2 linked regions of the Constrictibacter sp. MBR-5 genome follow. The protein of the gene in region 2 interacts with the protein of the main gene of each other region in a pairwise test. Links are inferred from orthologs where the notes say so. Each region holds a gene or a part of one and is shown on either strand. Other genes may lie near its edges. The genes, in order: ABIE65_RS17470 and ABIE65_RS19750.

Region 1 (3,315 bases), on a different replicon or contig from region 2:
AGGCGAGATCACCCTCTACGGCTTCTGGGACGGCACCGAGCGCGACTGGTTCCGCCTGCTGACGACCGTCCAGGGCGTCGGCGGCCGCGTGGCGCAGGCGATCCTGACCGTGCTCTCCCCGGACGAACTCACCCTCGCCATCGCCGCCGAGGACAAGAAGCGCCTGACGATGGCGGACGGGGTCGGACCGAAGCTCGCCGGCCGCATCGTCTCCGAACTGCGCGACAGGGTGGGCGCCATAGCGGCGCCGGTGGCCCGGCCGACCGGCACCAAGGTGCGGCCGGCGACGCCGCCGCCCGCCAGCGAGGATGCCGTCTCCGCACTGGTCAACCTCGGCTTCGCCCGCGTCGAAGCGTTCGGCGCCGTGGCGCGCGCGTCGCAGTCGATCGGCGACGGCGCCACGGTCGAGGCGCTGGTGAAAGCCGGCCTGCGGGAGTTGGCCGGTTGAGCGACGACATCGATACCCGCCCGGTCGACGGCAACCTCGCCCCCGGCGACACCGCCGATGCGGCCCTTCGGCCCCAGACGCTCGACGAGTTCGTCGGCCAGGAACTCGTCCGCGACAACCTGAAGATCTTCATCGGCGCCGCCCGCGGCCGCGCCGAGGCGCTCGACCATGTCCTGCTCGTCGGCCCGCCCGGCCTGGGCAAGACGACGCTGGCGCAGATTGTCGCCCGGGAACTGGGCGTCGGCTTCCGCGCCACCTCCGGGCCGGTGATCCTGCGCGCCGGCGACCTCGCGGCGCTGCTGACGAACCTGCAGCCGCGCGACGTCCTGTTCATCGACGAGATACACCGCCTCAGTCCCGCCGTAGAGGAGGTGCTCTATCCCGCGATGGAGGACTTCCAGCTCGACCTGATCATCGGCGAGGGGCCGGCGGCGCGCGCCATCCGCATCGACCTCCCGCCCTTCACGCTCGTTGCGGCTACGACGCGCGCCGGCCTCGTCACGACGCCGCTGCGCGAGCGTTTCGGGATTCCGCTGCGTCTGCAGTTCTACACGGTGGAGGAACTGACCGGCATCGTCGCGCGCGGCGCGCGGATGCTCGGCATGGCGCTCACCCGCGACGGCGCCCGCGAGATCGCCCGTCGCGCCCGCGGCACGCCGCGCGTCGCCGGCCGCCTGCTGCGCCGCGTCCGCGACTTCGCCGCGATGGCCGAGCGCAGCGAGATCGACCGCGCCGTGGCCGACGCGGCGCTGCTGCGGCTGGAGGTGGACGACCGCGGCCTCGACGCGATGGACCGGCGCTACCTGCAATGCCTGGCGACCCACTATCTCGGCGGTCCCGTCGGCGTCGAGGCCCTCGCCGCCACCCTCGCCGAGCAGCGCGACGTACTGGAGGAAGTCATCGAGCCCTTCCTGATCCAGCAGGCGCTGGTCCAGCGCACGCCGCGCGGCCGCATGCTGTCGCCATCGGGCTACGGCTATCTCGGCCTGCCGATGCCCGAGGGCACCGGCCGCCAGGCCGAACTGTTCGGCACCGGGGACGAGCCGTGAGCGCGCCGCCACAGGAAGCGCCGGCGGCGCAGCATCCGCCGACCGGCCGTGTGGCCGGAAAGGTGCATGTCCTGCCCGTCCGGATCTACTACGAGGACACCGATGCCGGCGGGATCGTCTATCATGCCAACTATCTGCGGTTCGCCGAGCGGGCGCGGACCGAGATGATGCGGCTGGTGTCCGGCGGCGACGACGAACTGACCATGTCGCATTACGGGCTGGCCTTCGTTGCGCGCCGATGCACCGTCGACTATATCGCGCCGGCGCGCCTCGACGACGCGGTGGAGGTGCATTCGCGGATGCTCGACGTGCGGGCGGCGAGCCTGCTGGCCGAACAGACCGTGCGGCGCGACGGCACCGACATCGCTCGGATCGAGATCCTCCTGGCCGCCATCGGCGCGGACGGGCGGCCGGCGCGGCTGCCGCGGCCGATTCGGACGGCACTTGTCGCGCTCACGGAACGTTCAACCTGACCATTGCGACCGTCGGCGCCATCCGGCGGAGCGGAGCGGATTGTAGGTAGATGGAGAACAGGATCGTCGATTCGGTGGCGGCCGGCGCGAGCGCGATGCCGCATGACCTCACCCCGTGGGGCCTGTTTCTCCAGGCTGACCCGATCGTCAAGACCGTGATGCTGCTGCTCGTCCTCGCATCGATCTGGTGCTGGGCGATCATCATCGACAAGGTGCGCCGCCTGCGCCGCCTCAAGGCCCAGGCCGACGCGTTCGAGGACAGCTTCTGGTCCGGCGGCCCGCTCGACGATCTCTACGAGGAGGTCGGCAAGCGCCCGCAGGACCCGATGAGCGCCGTCTTCGCCGCCGGCATGCGCGAGTGGCGCCGTTCGGCGGGACGCCCCGGCGTCGTCGACTCCCGCGGCGGGCTGCAGCAGCGCATCGAACGCGTGATGGCGGTGACGGTCGGCCGCGAATTGGTCCAGATCGAGCGCTACATGACGTTCCTGGCGTCGGTCGGTTCGACGGCGCCATTCATCGGCCTGTTCGGCACGGTCTGGGGCATCATGAACAGCTTCGCGGCGATCGCCGGCACCAAATCCACCAATCTCGCGGTCGTGGCGCCGGGCATCGCCGAGGCGCTGTTCGCGACGGCGCTGGGCCTCGTGGCGGCCATTCCGGCCGTCCTCGCCTACAACAAGATTTCCAGCGACATCAACAAGTACGGCGCGCGCCTCGACGCCTTCTCGAGCGAGTTCGGCGCGATCCTCTCGCGGCAGCTCGAAGAGGCGGCCTGACGTGGCGGGTCCGATCCAGGTTCCGGGCGACCGGCCGCGCGGACGGCGTGGCCACCGGCCGATGGCCGAGATCAACGTGACCCCGTTCGTCGACGTGATGCTCGTGCTGCTGATCATCTTCATGGTGACGGCCCCGCTCCTCACGGTCGGCGTGCCGGTCGACCTGCCGCAGACCCAGGCCAACCAGCTGTCCGACCCGAAGGAGCCGCTGGTCGTCTCGATCGACGCCCGCGGCCAGGTCTTCGTCCAGGAGACGCCGGTTGAGCTCTCCGATCTCGGCCCGCGCCTCGTCGCCATCCGCGGTGCCAAGGCGGACACGGACATTTACGTCCGCGGCGACAAGGGCATCGACTATGGGCGCGTCATGGCGGTGATGGGCGCGCTCAACAGCGCCGGCTTCGCGCGCGTCTCGCTGGTCGCCGAGTTCCCGCAGGACGCTACGGCGCCGACGCCGACACCCCGCCCGAGAGGACGTTAGCCGATGCGGCGGGCGATCGTATGGTCGGTAGCGCTGCACGCCGCGGTCCTGCTGCTGGCGCTCGTCGGCGTGCCGCTGTTCCACACGCCGC
Region 2 (3,120 bases):
GCCGGCCTTCAGCTGGCCGTGCACGTCGCGCAGGCGCAGCGCCGCGAGGAAGGTCCAGTCATGGCGGATGACGCCCGCATCGACGAGGTCGCGCGCGATCGACCGCGTCCCCTCGCCCCGCTCGACGACGATGTGCCGCTCGGTCGGCAGGGGACCCGGAGCGGTGTATTCGCGCCAGCCCCAGATGCCGGCACCGACGCCGGCGCCGGCCAGGAGCACGAAGAGGACGAGGAGAAGCCGTTTCACGGCCCGGATATCGCGACGACGGCGGTCGCGACGACGGCGGTCGCCACGGGGGCGGACGAGACGGCGGTGAAGCGGGCCCCGGAAGTCACGACCCGGGGGTCAGGGCGCCGGCGCGAAGATCAGCGAGGCGTTGGTCCCGCCGAAGCCGAAGGAGTTGGAGAGGGCGTGCCGCACCTTGCGCTGCTTCGCCTGTTTCGGCACCAGGTCGATGTCGCAGCCCTCGGACGGATTGTCGAGGTTCAGCGTCGGCGGGACCACGCCGTCGCGCATCGCCAGGATCGAGAAGATCGCCTCGACGCTGCCGGCGGCGCCCAGCAGATGCCCGACGGCCGACTTCGTCGACGACATCGAGATCTTGTAGGCGTGGTCGCCGAACAGGCGCTTCACCGCACCCAGTTCGATCTCGTCGCCGAGCGGCGTCGAGGTGCCGTGCGCGTTGACGTAGTCGATGTCCTCGGGGTTGAGCCCGGCCCGCTTCAGCGCCATGCGCATCGCGCGGAAGCCGCCGCTGCCGTCCTCGGCGGGGGCCGTGATGTGGTGGGCGTCGCCCGACATGCCGTAGCCGACGACCTCGGCATAGATCTTGGCGCCGCGCTTTTTCGCGTGCTCGTACTCCTCGAGCACGACGATGCCGGCGCCTTCGCCCATGACGAAGCCGTCGCGTTCACGGTCCCAGGGACGCGATGCGCGCTCCGGCGTGTCGTTGAAGTGGGTCGACAGGGCACGCGAGGCGGAGAAGCCCGCGATGCCGAGGCGGCAGACCGCGGCCTCGGCGCCACCGGCCACCATGACGTCGGCGTCGTCGAAGGCGATCAGCCGGGCGGCATCGCCGATGGCGTGCGCACCCGTGGCACAGGCGGTCACGACCGAGTGGTTCGGTCCCTTGAACCCGTGCTTGATCGACACGTGCCCGGAGGCGAGGTTGATCAGCGCGGAGGGAATGAAGAACGGGCTGATGCGGCGCGGCCCGCGGTCCTTCAGCAGGACGGCGGCTTCCTCGATCGCCTGCAGGCCGCCGATGCCGGAGCCGATCATGACGCCGGTGCGCTCGCACGACTCCTCGTCGGTCGGCTTCCAGCCGGAATCCTCGATCGCCATCGCCGCGGCACCGACGCCGTACACGATGAAACGGTCGACCTTCCGCTGCTCGCGCGGCTCCATCCAGTCGTCGGGATTCCAACGACCTTCGGCGGTCTCCCCCCGCGGCACCTGTCCCGCGATCTTCGCCGGAAGATCGGACACGTCGAAGGACTGAATGGCAGTTATGCCCGATTCACCCTCGACGAGCCGGTTCCAACAGGCATCCGCACCGCATCCGAGCGGCGAGACGACGCCCATGCCGGTCACCACAACGCGTCTCATCTCTGTCTCCGGCCTAGTCGCGCGACGCGGCCCCGGTATTGGCCCGGCGCCGCGTCCATGCGCTCCAATGCCCGCAGGCAAGTCAGGCAGCGTGTTCCTTGATGAAGTCGACGGCGTCCTTGACCGTGATGATCTTTTCCGCCGCGTCGTCCGGGATCTCGACCCCGAACTCTTCCTCGAAGGCCATCACCAACTCGACGGTGTCGAGGCTGTCGGCCCCGAGATCGTCGATGAAGCTGGCGCCTTCGGTGACCTTGGCCTCATCGACGCCAAGGTGCTCCACAACGATCTTCTTAACGCGCTCGGCAATGTCGCTCATGGAGAGGCTACCTCGAGAATTTCTCTAGTGTGCTTGATCGGATGAGGCGATTGCCGCAGGCCGATCCCGAAAACCGGCGGCAAGGGCCGGGTACCTAACATGAAAGCCGCAGCGTGGCCAGCGTTCCGCAGGACGTTATGCACGTGCCCGCCCCGGCGGTCAAACCCAAGCGGTGATGCCGTCAAATCATGGCCATGCCGCCATTTACGTGCAAGGTCTGGCCCGTCACATAAGACGCCTCGTCGCTCGCGAGATACACCACCGAGGCGCCGATGTCGGCCACGTCGCCCAGGCGCCCGGCCGGAATACGGCCCAGCAGGGCCGTGCGCTGCTCGTCCTTCAGCACGTCGGTCATCGCGGTCGCGATGAAGCCGGGGGCGACGCAGTTCACGGTGATGCCGCGGCTGCCGACCTCGGCCGCCAGCGACTTGGTCATGCCGATCATGCCCGCCTTCGACGCCGCATAGTTCGCTTGGCCGGGGTTGCCGGTGACGCCCACCACCGAGGTGATGCCGACGATGCGGCCGTGGCGGCGCTTCATCATGCCCTTCAGCGCGGCGCGCGACAGGCGGAAGGCCGACGTCAGGTTGACGTCCAGCACCGCCTGCCAGTCCTCGTCGCGCATGCGCATGGCGAGGCCGTCGCGGGTGAGGCCGGCATTGTTGACCAGGATGTCGAGCTGGCCCATCGCCGCCTCGGCCTGGCCGACGAGCGCGTCGGTCGCCGCGGCGTCGCGCAGGTCGCAGGGCAGGACGTGGGTGCGCTCGCCCAGTTCGGCGGCGAGCGCCTCGAGTGGCTCGAGCCGGGTGCCCGACAGCGCCACGGTGGCGCCCCGGGCGTGCAGCGCGCGGGCGATGGCGCCGCCGATGCCGCCGGATGCCCCGGTGACGAGCGCCTTGCGGCCGGTCAGATCGAACATCAGTCCTCTCATATAGTGAGTGTCGGCCAGTCGTGCGGTCGGCCGGAGCCGGGGTCAGAGCTGCTTCACGAACCCGTCCAGGTCGGCCGGGGTCTGCACCGACAGGCCGGTCAAGTCGGGATCGATGCGGCGCACCATGCCGGTCAGCACCTTGCCGGCGCCGAGTTCGACCAGCTGCTCGACCCCCTCCGCCTTCATGTAGAGCACGCTCTCGCGCCAGCGCACCATCGCCGTCACCTGCCGGACCAGCAGGTCGCGGATGTCGCCGGGGTCG

The links.
Region 1: the proteins of ABIE65_RS19750 (region 2) and ABIE65_RS17470 interact in binary tests that used the Escherichia coli proteins (3 or more experiments, as listed by UniProt). The link is inferred for Constrictibacter sp. MBR-5 from one-to-one orthologs.

The regions. Positions count from the first base shown.
Region 1 is NZ_JBEPTK010000008.1:177,803-181,117, forward strand. Bases 233-3,231 are described here. They hold ABIE65_RS17470 (YbgC/FadM family acyl-CoA thioesterase), read left to right. Parts: upstream 233-1,493; coding sequence 1,494-1,970; downstream 1,971-3,231. Other genes in these bases: ruvA (Holliday junction branch migration protein RuvA), read left to right, coding at 233-448; ruvB (Holliday junction branch migration DNA helicase RuvB), read left to right, coding at 445-1,497; tolQ (protein TolQ), read left to right, coding at 2,021-2,746; tolR (protein TolR), read left to right, coding at 2,748-3,224; tolA (cell envelope integrity protein TolA), read left to right, coding at 3,228-3,231. Outside these bases: more of ruvA, read left to right, coding at 1-232; more of tolA, read left to right, coding at 3,232-3,315.
Region 2 is NZ_JBEPTK010000011.1:43,694-46,813, forward strand. Bases 310-3,113 are described here. They hold ABIE65_RS19750 (acyl carrier protein), read right to left. Parts: upstream 1,928-3,113; coding sequence 1,691-1,927; downstream 310-1,690. Other genes in these bases: fabF (beta-ketoacyl-ACP synthase II), read right to left, coding at 346-1,608; fabG (3-oxoacyl-[acyl-carrier-protein] reductase), read right to left, coding at 2,109-2,846; fabD (ACP S-malonyltransferase), read right to left, coding at 2,901-3,113. In the rest of the region: endolytic transglycosylase MltG, read right to left, coding at 1-246; more of fabD, read right to left, coding at 3,114-3,120. UniProt on the Escherichia coli protein: Carrier of the growing fatty acid chain in fatty acid biosynthesis.